DNA from 4 places in the Hoeflea sp. AS60 genome. Region 1 is predicted to be linked to each of the others. Evidence: predicted binding sites of a transcription regulator. Region 1 holds the regulator's gene; each other region holds the start of a gene.
The links. Region 1 encodes LexA, which represses DNA repair genes until DNA is damaged. Its sites were predicted from a motif close to TGTTCNNNNTGTGTTCNG; they were not measured.

Region 1 (3,269 bases):
CCGGCGGCGCGCAAGACAGCCTCCGCTGTCTCCTCCTGTCGCGCCCCAACGAGCCTGCTTCCTGAAAAGAAACTGGCATGTTTCCTCCAATTCCAGTAGAAATATTCTTATGTGGGGTGGAATTTCACAGATGTGAATTTGGGAGGAGAATTGGCCATGGCGAATCCGCAGGTCAAATCAGCGACACGCGCCATTGAAATCCTGGAATATTTCAAGCTGTCGCAACAGCCGCGATCAATGTCGCAGATAGCCAGCGATCTGGGCTATCCGCAGTCGAGCACCACGGTCATGCTCAAGACCCTGGTAAATCTGGGGTATCTCAATTTCGACAGGAGCACGCGCGACTACTTCCCAACGCCGAAGCTCACCGCGCTGGGAGACTGGATTCCGCGGGTGATGTTCGGCTCCGGGCAGATGATCGACGCGCTGAACGATCTGCACGCGGCCACCGGCGAGGGCGTGTTTCTGGGCACCAAGAACGACATTTATCTGCAATATACCCGCACCAAGGAATCCATTCACGCGCTGCGCTTTCACATCGATGAGGGTTTCATGCGTCCCCTCACACTGTCAGCGGCGGGTTGGGTTCTGCTCAGCACTTTGCCGGAAGACAAGATCGACAACATCGTCCGCCGGGCCAATATCGCTACGCCGAACCCTGCTGAGCGAACGGAGACCAAGACGATCCTGGCGCGGATCACGGAGATACGGTCGAACGGTTACGCCTATGCGGAAAACATGCCGCTCGAAGGAGGCTCAACCCTCGCGCTCAGGCTTCCTGCCGAACTTCAGGGGCAGCCAGTGGCGTTGGCGCTAGGCGGCGTCACCGAGCGGTTCAAGAAGAATTTTGCCGCTTACAAGACGGCGCTATTTGCTGCTGCGGAAGCGGTCAAACAGGACAATGACTTCGATCTTCCGGTCCGCATCAGCCTTTGACAACTGGACCGGAAACCCGATAAAAACCGGCACCAGTCGAGCAAGAACTACTTCGCCCGGCTGGTTGGGACTGTCCGGAATTATTTTTCAACCGCATTCAAATCAGCCGCGAGCGCCTGCGGCGTTTGATTCGGAAAAGGAAGAGACTGCCGGGGCAATCCGAGGAAAGAAGCCCTTTGTTCCCAACAACCTGACCTGGCCAACAGGATCCGGAACCAATCAGGGCCGCCGGATGTGTTTGTGTTCGAAATGGCTTGCAATGGGCCCTAAAGCCTAGCCAGTAATCAAATATTCGATTAAATATCAGAAGCTTAGTTCACAATCTGAAGTCGCCGTGCCACACCCATACCATGCCGAGCTCAAAGACAACATTTTGGCTATGGTTTCAGCCAATTAGGCTGCCTGCCGTTGAAATTCGCAGACCCGCAGCGCTCGCGTTCCGTTCCCGTTTATGTTTCGCGCCTCCAATGTTCCTTTATTGTTTCTTTACCACTTGCGGAACACAAATAGAACATGATAGTCAGGTTCTTGGTTTGTTTCATACCGGCGATCGGGCCGCACGCAGGGGTACTGCAACTATGTTGACGCGCAAACAGCACGAGCTTCTTCTTTTCATCAACGAACGGATGAAGGAAAGCGGGATACCGCCCTCATTCGACGAGATGAAGGATGCGCTTGATCTTGCGTCCAAATCCGGCATTCACCGGTTGATCACGGCTCTCGAGGAGCGCGGCTTCATCCGACGCCTTCCGAACCGGGCGCGCGCGCTGGAAGTGATCAAGCTGCCTGACAGCTACCAGGCCAATTTGCAGCCGCGTCGCGGGTTTTCGCCGAGCGTGATTGAAGGCGGACAGGGCAAACAGCCCGAACCGGTGCGCCGTGCCGAACCTGCCAATGACGAGCCGTCCCAGGTTGCAGAAGTGCCTATGATGGGCCGAATCGCGGCTGGTGTGCCGATCTCGGCAATCCAGAACATCACCCACAACATCACCGTGCCTGCGGAGATGATCGGCCCCGGCGACCATTACGCGCTTGAGGTCAAAGGTGACTCGATGATCGAGGCCGGCATTTTTGATGGCGATACGGTGGTTATCCGTAACATAACCACTGCCAATCCCGGCGATATCATCGTGGCGCTGGTCGACGACGAAGAAGCGACATTGAAGCGGTTCCGCCGCAAGGGCGCCTCAATCGCGCTCGAAGCCGCCAACCCGGCCTATGAAACCCGGATTTTCGGACCTGACCGGGTCAAGGTTCAGGGCAAGCTTGTCGGCCTGATCCGGCGTTACCACTAGGCCCGTTTGGCCATGGCGGGTGAGATGCTCATCCGGGCAGATCAAAGGCCCGGGTGCGCCAGTCGTAATAACGCTGAACGGTCCATGGCCTGATCGTACCTTGCAGGGCAGCCTCCATATAGAAGCGAGGCCTCTTTGGACGGCGTGGCGGTCGGCTTGGCTGCAGGGCTTGCGCTTGATCCGTTTTGCTGACGGTGATCGCCAGTGCCCCAGACCGGCGCAGGCTTCGGGATGTGATCAGCGTGGCGCCCGAGCGGCAGGTGCCGAGATAGACCGGGATGGACACGACCACCAGGTCAGCCCGGTCACACGCTGCGCCGATCAGCGCCGCCTCATCTATCACCACAATTGCCGCTTGGGCATGGACTGCGGCGCAGACGCCACGGCTCGCGCAATGGAAGTGTGAGGGTTGCTCTGAGGCTGCCGCGAGCAGTTGATCGAGAATGCTGGCTTCCGGTGGAGCATCAGGTTCCGATGCTTCTTTCAGCCCTTGCAGATTTGTTGGAGGGACATGCGGCGCTCCGCGCATGGCGGTCTGCCATTGGCCAAACACAAATGCAGACGGCCGCGCGGCATTGCTTGCAAGGCCTGCCGGGCTGATCAAACCGACAAGATCTCCGGTTTCGCTGACAAGGACATCTGGGCTGCGGCCGGCAAACTGCGGCAGCGCAAGCCCAAGACCCATAGCGATCAGGGCAAGGCCCGCCAGGCGCAGCCAGCTCCGCAGAAACACCAGGAGCACAAACCCTGTTCCGGCAATCAAGGTAACCGGCAACGGGATCTGTCCGACGCTGACATCGCCGCCGAGAGCATGGACATAATTGGCTGCGGCGATGACGCCCTCGAGCCCCTGCCCCATCAGCCTCAATGGCCATGCATCTAGCCCGAATGGCATCATCAACATCGCCAGAAGGCCCGCGGGCATGACAACAAACGTCACCAGCGGCATGGCCAACAAATTTGCCAGCAAACCGCCGCCGGCCACACGGTGAAAATGATGTGCCGAGAAAAGCCCCGTCGCGAGGCCTGCCACGAGCG
Region 2 (3,269 bases), on a different contig from region 1:
TTCCGACGGCTGCGGTTTGATCAAGTCCTGCGCGGTGACGGCGGGAACATCGATGCGAATGTCGATCCTGTCCATCAACGGTCCCGAAATCCGGCCCTGGTAATCGGCTTGGCAACGCGGCCCGCGCGAACACGTATGCCCCGGTTCACCCGCCATGCCGCAGCGACACGGGTTCATCGCCGCGATCAGCTGGATATTTGCCGGATAGCTGACCCGATGATTGGCCCGCGCAATGACGCTCTCGCCATTCTCCAGCGGCTGGCGCAGTGAATCGAGTACCTGTGGCGTGAATTCAGGGAACTCGTCGAGAAACAGGATGCCGTTGTGCGCCAGTGACACCTCGCCGGGACGGGCACGCAGGCCGCCGCCAACCATAGCCGCCATCGAGGCCGAGTGATGCGGCGCCCGGAACGGCCGCCGATCCGACAGTTTGCCGCCTGCCAGTTGGCCCGCAATCGAGTGGATCATCGACACTTCCAGCAGCTCCGGCGCCGACAGCGGCGGCAGGATTGAGGGAAGCCTCGCCGCCAGCATGGATTTGCCGGATCCCGGAGGCCCAACCATGATCAGATTGTGCCCTCCAGCCGCCGCCACCTCAAGCGCCCGCTTGGCGGTCTCCTGACCCTTGATGTCCGACAGGTCAGGCAAGTTCGCAGGTGCTGCACGCATCGCCGGCACCGGACGCGCAAGCACCTGGGTGCCGCGGAAATGATTGGCAATGGCGATCAGCGAGCGCGGCGCGATGATGTCGATCTCTTTGCCGGCCCAGGCCGCCTCGGGTCCGCTGCCTGCGGGGCAGATCAGCCCCTTGCCGAGTGCATTGGCGCCGATTGCCGCGGGCAGGGCGCCCGCAACCGTGGCGATGGTGCCGTCGAGCGAGAGTTCGCCCAGCACCACATAGCCATCCAGTGCATCGCCCGGAATTGCGCCGAGTGCTGCCATCAGCCCGAGCGCGATCGGCAGGTCGAAATGGCTGCCTTCCTTGGGCAGGTCGGCGGGTGCAAGATTGACGGTCACTTTCTTGGCTGGCAGCGACAGCCCCGAGGCGTGCAGCGCCGCCTGCACTCGCTCCCGGCTCTCGGCCACCGCCTTGTCGGGCAGCCCGACGATATGCATGTTGACCTTGCCCGGTGCAATCATCACCTGGACGTCGACTGGCACCGCCTCGATGCCCTGGAAAGAAACCGTGCTGACCCGCGCGACCATGTGCTTCTGCCCCTTCATGTTGCCTGCCCACCCGCGCCGGTCAACCGAAGTTTCCCGTTATGCGCGATCTCGATTTACTTAAACACGGCATGCGGACTAAAACAAGAACAATACGGCAACAATTGCACCATTAAAGGGAATGCGGTTGTGTTGGGTTGTAGTCTGAGAACGTCGTCACGATTGTCATATGGGAGAATGCACAGAGATTGGCTGCTGTGTTTGCTAATGTTCGACAATGGGTATCTACCAAGGCCGATGCGACGGGGGGGCACCATCCCGCAAAGGCGGGTTCTCTACCTGAGCAGGGAGAGCCAGCCATGTATCGTTCATTGATGACTGCGGTTGCCGTTGTACTTTCAGTTTCAACGCAAGCTGCCGTCGCAGCCGATGGCGCGCCCCATGACTGGAGCGGCTATTACATAGGTGTCGACCTCGGTGGCGCACGGAGCAAGACAAACCTGACCAACACGGTCAGCGATCCGGCGCTGAACTGGACTGACTTCGGGGTCGGAGATAGCCTTGGCTACACTCGGTCCGGCCTGCTGGGTGGCGCCCATGTCGGGTTGAATTTCCAGCAAGACCGTTTTCTCTATGGTGCGGAACTCTCTGCCTTTGGAGCCGGTATCAGCGGCGGCGGCACTCTGCCGCCCAATCTGACGGGCAGCGCGGGTGACGATGTTTTCGTATCGAAAATCCTGATGCTGCTGCTGGCGACTGCACGGGTTGGCTACACCTTTGACCAGACGCTGCTTTACGCGAAAGCCGGCTATGCCGGTGCGAAAGTCAGCACCAGCGTGGCAGATAGTGTTGGTTCGTTGGGCGCTGGAAGCAATTCGGCCTGGCGCTCCGGCTTTGCGCTTGGAGCAGGTGTGGAACACGCGGTTGCCAGTAACTGGACCCTTGGTCTCGAATATGATTATGCCCGTCTCGGCAGCGCCAGCATCAATCTCGGCAATACGGCACCTTACGTCTTCAACGACAAATCTCGCAATGTGCACATGATTGTTGCCCGGTTGGGGTACAAATTTAGCGGAAACTGAACTACGTGAAAGGCCGTATTCCGGGCGGTGTCCGGGGGATTCGGCTCTAGACCGGATTTTGTTTTGCATTCAGTCCGGGACGGAGCAGCAGAATGGCCTTTCTCAAGGATGGCGAGCATCTTTTCGTCATCGATATCACCTACATCACCGCGCTTGAAACCATTGATCCGCTGGTGGCGCCGCATATGACTTTCATCGAGCGCAACTATGCCTCGGGCCTGTTCCTGGCCTCGGGCGCAAAGGTTCCGCGCACCGGCGGTGTCATCATCGCCCGCGGCCGGTCGGTGGCCGATATCGAGGCGCTGATCACCGGCGATCCGTTTCACATGGCCGGCGTGGCGAAATACCGGATCACCGAATTTGATCCCGGCAATGTCGCCGCCGCGCTGAGATAGGGCGCGGTCCCGCACGTCTCCGGTTTTAGTGCCGCTTGGATTCGACCGCGTCCCAGAACAGCGAGGCCACATCCGGGCCGCCGAAATTGCGGATTTCGCGCAGGCCTGTCGGCGAGGTCACGTTGATCTCTGTCATCAGGTCGCCGATGATGTCGATACCGACCAGGATGAAGCCGCGGGCTTTCAGCGACGGGCCGATGCGAGCGCAGATTTCCTGCTCGCGGGCCGTCAGCTCGCTGTGCTCGGCGCGGCCGCCGACATGCATGTTCGAGCGGGAATCGTGCTCGGCCGGCACCCGGTTGATCGCGCCCACCGGCTCGCCGTCGATCAGGATGATGCGCTTGTCGCCGGCCCGGACCTTGGGCAGATATTCCTGCGCGATGAACGGCTCGCGGTACATCTGCGCAAACATTTCCAGAAGCGACGTCATGTTGCGGTCATCCGGCTTGATATGGAACACGCCTGCGCCACCATTGCCGTAGAGCGGCTTCAGGATCATGTCGCCGACTTCGGCGCGGAAGGCGTTGATCGTCGCCGGATCGCGGCTGATCAGGGTCTTGGGCATCAGGTCGGGAAATTCGGTGACGAAGATCTTCTCCGGCGAATTGCGCACCCAGGCCGGATCATT
Region 3 (3,269 bases), 320 kb from region 1:
TGTCGCGCAGGTGCTTCAGCGTTTCAAGCAAACGCGCATTGTCGCGCTGGTGCAGGCCGATCGAGGGCTCGTCGAGCACGTAGAGCACGCCGGTCAGGCCGGAGCCGATCTGCGAGGCCAGCCGGATGCGCTGGCTTTCGCCACCCGACAAGGAGCCGGAATTGCGCGACAGCGTCAGATAGTCGAGCCCGACATCGTTGAGGAATGTCAGCCGGTCGCGGATCTCCTTGAGGATGCGCACAGCGATATGGTTCTGCTGCTCATTGAGATGCTCCGGCAGGTCGTTGAACCATTCGCCGGCAACACGGATTGACAGCTCGGTGACTTCGCCGATGTGGCAGCCATTGATCTTGACGGCGCGCGCCTCGGGCTTGAGCCGGTAGCCGTCACAGGCCGGGCAGGGCGCGTTCGACATGTAGCGCTCGATTTCCTCGCGCGCCCAGGCGCTGTCGGTTTCCTTCCAGCGCCGCTCGAGATTGGGAATGATGCCTTCAAAGTTCTTGGACGTTGTGTAGGAGCGCAGGCCGTCATCATATTTGAAGGCGATCTTCTCCTCGGTGCCGCGCAGGATGGCGTTCTGGCCCTTGACCGGCAGTTCGTCCCAGCGGTCGCCGAGCTTGAAGCCGAAATGCTTGCCCAGCGCCTCGAGCGTCTGGGTGTAATAGGGCGAACTTGACTTGGCCCAGGGCGCAACTGCGCCGCCGCGCAAGGTCAGGTTCGGCTCGGGGATGATCAGCGCCTCATCGATCTTCTTCTGGGTGCCGAGACCATCGCAGGTCGGGCAGGCGCCGTGCGGGTTGTTGAACGAAAACAGCCGCGGCTCGATCTCGGAGATGGTGAAGCCGGAAACCGGGCAGGCGAACTTTTCCGAGAACAGCACGCGTTCATGGGTTTCGTTCAGCGACTTGTTGGCCGAGCCGCCGGCCGAGGTTTCGGCATCCGGCAGCGGTTTGTCGGCGAATTCGGCGATCGCCAAACCATCTGCCAGCCGCAGGCAGGTCTCCATGCTGTCGGCCAGCCGGGCGGCGATGTCGGGGCGCACCACGATGCGGTCAACGACGATGTCGATGTCGTGCTTGTATTTCTTGTCAAGCGTCGGCGCATCGGCGATCTCGTAATACTGACCGTCGATCTTGACCCGCTGGTAGCCCTTCTTCATGAACTCGGCCAGTTCCTTGCGGTACTCGCCCTTGCGGCCCCGCACCACCGGCGCAAGAATGTAAAGCCGCGTGCCTTCTTCGAGCTCCAGCACGCGGTCGACCATCTGGCTGACGGTCTGGCTTTCGATCGGCAGGCCGGTGGCGGGCGAATAGGGCACGCCGACGCGGGCAAACAAAAGCCGCATGTAATCGTAGATTTCGGTGACCGTGCCGACGGTGGAGCGCGGGTTGCGGCTGGTGGTTTTCTGCTCGATGGAAATCGCCGGCGACAAGCCGTCGATCTGGTCGACATCGGGCTTTTGCATCATCTCGAGGAACTGCCGCGCGTAAGCCGAAAGGCTTTCGACATAGCGGCGCTGGCCCTCTGCATAGATGGTGTCGAATGCCAGCGAGGATTTGCCGGATCCCGAAAGCCCTGTCATCACGATGAGGCTGTTACGCGGCAGATCGAGATCAACGTTTTTGAGATTGTGCTCGCGGGCTCCGCGAATGGTGATCGATTTGAGTTCAGTCATGACGCCGCCGATTTGCCGTGGAGTGTCCGGTGCGCTCTCGAAAAGGCGCCTGGATCGCTCAATTACCTGTTAGCCTCGCAGGTTCGATTTCCCCGATTGAGGCATCTGATCGCATCCCGCAAAAATACGCTGCCCCTGAGGAACACCGGACTTCTTATATGGTTCCGGGACAGACCAGATCCATACATAAGCACCTAACCGGCAATGTCGAGACACCGCAGGGGTGGTTGCTTGTGTGAAAACCGAATCTCTTGACAGAAACTGACACGAATACTAGAACAAAGAAAGAACAAAAAAGGCCTGTGGATTGTCTCCACCCGGATGACGGGCGGAAGGCTGATCCTGTAAGGTGCAAATCGATTTGGACGGGGCGGCGCGAGGCCGCCTGAAGTGTTGGAAGGTGAAACATCATGGCGGGCAGCGTCAACAAGGTCATTCTCATTGGAAATCTGGGCGCAGACCCGGATATCAAGCGGACCCAGGATGGTCGGCCGATCGCCAATCTGTCGATTGCGACATCGGAAAGCTGGCGCGACAAGAATTCGGGCGAGCGGCGTGAAAAGACCGAATGGCACCGGGTTGTGATCTTCAATGAAGGTCTGTGCAAGATCGCGGAAAGCTATCTCAAGAAGGGCTCGAAGGTTTATATCGAGGGTGCGCTGCAGACCCGCAAATGGACCGATCAGTCGGGCCAGGACAAGTATTCGACCGAAGTGGTGCTGCAGGGCTTCAACGGCAACCTGACCATGCTCGACGGCCGCAATGAAGGCGGCGGCGGTGGCGGTGGCGTCAGCCGTGGCGGCGACTATGGCGGCGGCGGTGATTTTGGCGGCGGATCGTCATCCGGCGGTGACCGTGGTGGTTCCAGCGGTGGCTTTGGCGGCGGTGGCGGTGGCGGATCGTCCCGCGATCTCGACGACGACATTCCGTTCTGAGGCACCGCGCCGTGACGGTTCGGCACCGCTTCCGATATCCGGCCCGTAGCCATGGGAGACCAGGCACATGGTGACCGACAAAGATGTGCTGGAACTTGGTCCCGGTGATGGCCGTGCCTACGCGATGGGCCGCATGCGTGCGGTCTTCAAGGCCGACCATGGTGAAAGCGGCGACCGCTACGCGATATCGGAGTGGTGGCTGGAGCCACACTGCACCGGTCCGGGCGCCCACCTGCACGAAGCCAACGAGGAGATCTTCTACGTGCTGGAAGGCACGGCCTGTTTCCTCGTCGGCGACGAGTGGCGGACGCTGACAAAGGGAAGTTTCCTGCGTATTCCCGCAGGCATCATGCATGATTTCGAAAACCGGAGCGATGCAGAGGTGGGCTTGCTCAACATGTTCATGCCCGGCGGCTTCGAGCAGTTCATGCCGTCGATCGTGAAATGGTTTGAGGACAACCCCCAGGATTAAAGCTGGGGCATTTTAGGCGGCCGGCGGGACGATCCCGGCGTCGTTTGTTTTTGACCAGACAGCCCCCGAGGGGCACAGGAGGCCGGATTGCGCCAATCCATCACCCACGTTGCGCTGGTCGTGCGTGATTACGACGAGGCCATCTCCTTCTATTGCGGCGTGCTCGGTTTTGATCTGCTGGAAGACA
Region 4 (3,269 bases), 600 kb from region 1:
AAGCCGTTCATCAGCGGTCTGTTCAAACTGCATGAAAACCAGGTTCCAGATCTCGATGAACCGGTCGCCATCCTCATCAGCTGAACCGGGAGGTCCGCCCCAAATGTGGTCGCCATGATCATAGAAGATCTCCGAGCATGGTCCGCACGGCCCGGTGTCGCCCATCGCCCAGAAATTGTCATTGGTCGGGATCCGGATGATACGGTTTTCCGGGATACCGGCGATCTTGCGCCACAGGTCGAATGCATCGTCGTCTGTGTGGTAAACCGTAACCAGCAGACGCTCTTTGTTGATCCCGAAATCCTTGGTCAGCAGATTCCAGGCAAGCTCGATGGCGCGCTCCTTGAAATAGTCGCCAAAGGAGAAATTGCCGAGCATCTCGAAGAAGGTGTGGTGGCGCGCGGTATAACCGACATTGTCGAGGTCATTGTGCTTGCCACCGGCGCGCACGCACTTCTGCGAGGTTGTCGCCGTAGTGTAGGGACGCTGTTCGAGACCGGTAAACACGTTCTTGAACTGCACCATGCCCGCATTGGTGAACATCAGTGTCGGGTCGTTGCGCGGCACCAGCGGGCTGGAGGCCACAACTTCGTGCCCGTTCTTCTTGAAATAGTCGAGAAACGCCGACCGGATTTCATTCACGCCACTCATGATCAACCCTTTGTCTGATAGGCAGGCAGTGCACTTGGAACCGTTTCGGGGGCACCGTTTTCAGATCCGTCGTGCCACTGACGGACCGCCGCTTTTATCGCTCGCCCGAATGCCTGTCCAGACGCCAGAGCCCCTGCAATCAAAGGAAAACCGGCCGTCAGTCCGCTTGAGGACCGACGGCCGGTTTGAAACCATCATCAAGAGCGTCGAAAAGATCTACATTTCAGCGCTATCTGGCGTGTCGTCATCCTCACCCGCGCTGCGGTCCTCATCCAGGAACTTCTCGGCAATCAGCCCGGCATTCTGGCGCAGCGACAACTCGATTTCGTCAGCCAGCACCGGATTGTCCCTCAGGAACTGCTTCGAGTTCTCGCGTCCCTGGCCCAACCGCTGACTGTTGTAGGAGAACCAGGCACCGGATTTCTCGACAATCCCGGCCTTGACGCCCAGATCGATCAACTCGCCGACCTTGGAAACGCCTTCGCCATACATGATGTCGAATTCGACCTGCTTGAAGGGCGGTGCCATCTTGTTCTTGACAACCTTGACCCGGGTCTGGTTGCCCACCACCTCGTCGCGGTCCTTGACCGAACCGATGCGGCGGATATCAAGCCGCACGGAGGCGTAGAATTTCAGCGCATTGCCGCCAGTGGTGGTTTCAGGCGAACCGAACATCACCCCGATCTTCATGCGGATCTGGTTGATGAAGATCACCATGCAGTTCGAGCGCGAGATCGACGCGGTCAGCTTGCGCAGCGCCTGGCTCATCAGGCGCGCCTGCAGGCCGGGAAGGCTGTCGCCCATCTCGCCTTCGATTTCCGCGCGCGGCGTCAGCGCCGCCACCGAATCGATGACCAGCACGTCGATAGCGCCGGAGCGCACCAGCGTATCGGTAATCTCGAGCGCCTGCTCGCCATTGTCGGGCTGCGAAATCAGAAGGCTCTCGAGATCGACGCCGAGCTTGCGGGCATAGACCGGGTCGAGCGCGTGTTCAGCGTCGATAAAGCCGCAAATGCCGCCCTTCTTCTGTGCTTCGGCAATGGTCTGCAGTGCGAGCGTGGTCTTGCCCGAGCTTTCCGGTCCGAAAATCTCGATCACCCGGCCGCGCGGCAAACCTCCGATGCCAAGCGCAATGTCGAGACCCAGAGAACCGGTTGGAACAGTTTCGATCTCGACCACACCTTCATTGGCGCCGAGCTTCATGATAGAGCCCTTGCCGAACGAACGTTCGATCTGGGAAAGTGCGGCGTCGAGCGCCTTGCTTTTATCCACGGATTTTTCCTCTACCAGTCGCAAAGAGTTCTGTGCCATTTCGTTCACCTTTAGGTTATCGTGCCGCAGCAAGCAATGAGTGCTCGTTTGTCTAATTTGTACCCTATTTGTTCCGCATGCGCAAGACCCAGTCAAGGCACTGAAAAGAAATGATAAACGAGACCGTGTTCTTTTTTTGTTTTTTCACGATGCTGAAATCCGACCAGCTCACCCATAGCACTCTTTCGTGCCCATCCTGCGGTTCCGCGATTCGCCCAGGCGTACTGGTCAAGGAGATATAGGCATGGCGCGAATTCTGGCGATTGGCGGCGCCCATATCGACCGCAAGGGCTGGTTGTCGAGCCCGCACAAGACCGGCGCCTCCAACCCGGGCCACTGGGAAACCGAGGCTGGCGGTGGCGCCTTCAACGCAGCGCGCAATCTCGCACGCCTTGGCCACCAGGTCGCGCTTGTCGCACCCCGCGGCGGCGACGCTGCGGCAGATCTGGTCGCCCGGGCAGCCGAAGACGCAGGCATTGAGGATTGCCCCCTCACCTTTCTCGATCGCACAACGCCGAGCTATTCGGCGATCCTCGAGCCCAATGGAAATCTGGTGACGGCGCTTGCCGACATGGCGCTTTACAATCAGGTTCCGGCGCGACGACTTCTGAGCTCGCGGCTGCGCAAGCGGCTGGCTGCGGCCGATCTGCTGCTGGCCGACTCCAATCTGCCCGAAAGCGCTTTGGTGGCACTCGCTGATGCCGCATCAGACTTTGACGTGCCACTTGCCGTCATCGCGGTCTCTCCTGCCAAAGTGGTTCGCTGGCGCACAAGCTTTTCAAAGATCAGCTGTCTGGCGATGAACACAGCCGAGGCCGCAGCCCTGACCGGGACGGATGTACAAACCCCGGAGCAATGGCTCACGCTGCTCACCCGTAGCGGATTGCGCGGTGGGCTGGTGAGCGCAGGCGCCGGAGCGGTGGCAGCCTTTGCTACCGATCGTTCCGGCACCCATACAATAACGCTTCTGCCACCCGGGCTGGACAGCCTTCAGGATGTCATCGGCGCCGGTGATGCGCTCGCCTCGGGCTATCTTGATGGCCTGCTTTCGGGCGGTGCTATCGAGGTCAATCTGACGCGTGGCATCGCTCTGGCACGGCTGACGGCAGGCATCCGCGGTCCGGTGCGGCCGGATTTGTCGCGAGACCTGCTTGCTCAGGCGCTTGCCGCCATGCCAAAGCCAGCGCAAACCTAGACCCCAGCTTTCAGGAGCCCACCCATGACCGGACCCATCACCATCGAAACCACCCCGGAGGTGAAAGACGCGCTGTCCGAAGGCCGGCCTGTGGTGGCGCTCGAATCCACCA

Region 2: the regulator LexA is predicted to act here: its motif matches at 1,299-1,316, upstream of WNZ14_RS05890 (YifB family Mg chelatase-like AAA ATPase).
Region 3: the regulator LexA is predicted to act here: its motif matches at 1,950-1,967, upstream of uvrA (excinuclease ABC subunit UvrA).
Region 4: the regulator LexA is predicted to act here: its motif matches at 2,089-2,106, upstream of recA (recombinase RecA).

The regions. Positions count from the first base shown of each region.
Region 1 covers NZ_JBBMQP010000002.1:1,012,937-1,016,205, forward strand. Annotated here, with positions in the region: gene WNZ14_RS15105 (helix-turn-helix domain-containing protein) at 157-936, shown strand; gene lexA (transcriptional repressor LexA) at 1,515-2,231, shown strand; gene WNZ14_RS15115 (ComEC/Rec2 family competence protein) at 2,260-3,269, opposite strand, start outside.
Region 2 covers NZ_JBBMQP010000001.1:1,276,559-1,279,827, forward strand. Annotated here, with positions in the region: gene WNZ14_RS05890 (YifB family Mg chelatase-like AAA ATPase) at 1-1,206, opposite strand, end outside; gene WNZ14_RS05895 (outer membrane beta-barrel protein) at 1,524-2,246, shown strand; gene WNZ14_RS05900 (YciI family protein) at 2,339-2,641, shown strand; gene gshB (glutathione synthase) at 2,667-3,269, opposite strand, start outside.
Region 3 covers NZ_JBBMQP010000002.1:693,578-696,846, forward strand. Annotated here, with positions in the region: gene uvrA (excinuclease ABC subunit UvrA) at 1-1,675, opposite strand, end outside; gene WNZ14_RS13625 (single-stranded DNA-binding protein) at 2,086-2,610, shown strand; gene WNZ14_RS13630 (cupin domain-containing protein) at 2,678-3,082, shown strand; gene WNZ14_RS13635 (VOC family protein) at 3,170-3,269, shown strand, end outside.
Region 4 covers NZ_JBBMQP010000002.1:416,324-419,592, reverse strand. Annotated here, with positions in the region: gene alaS (alanine--tRNA ligase) at 1-651, opposite strand, end outside; gene recA (recombinase RecA) at 868-1,962, opposite strand; gene WNZ14_RS12265 (PfkB family carbohydrate kinase) at 2,207-3,157, shown strand; gene WNZ14_RS12260 (pseudouridine-5'-phosphate glycosidase) at 3,182-3,269, shown strand, end outside.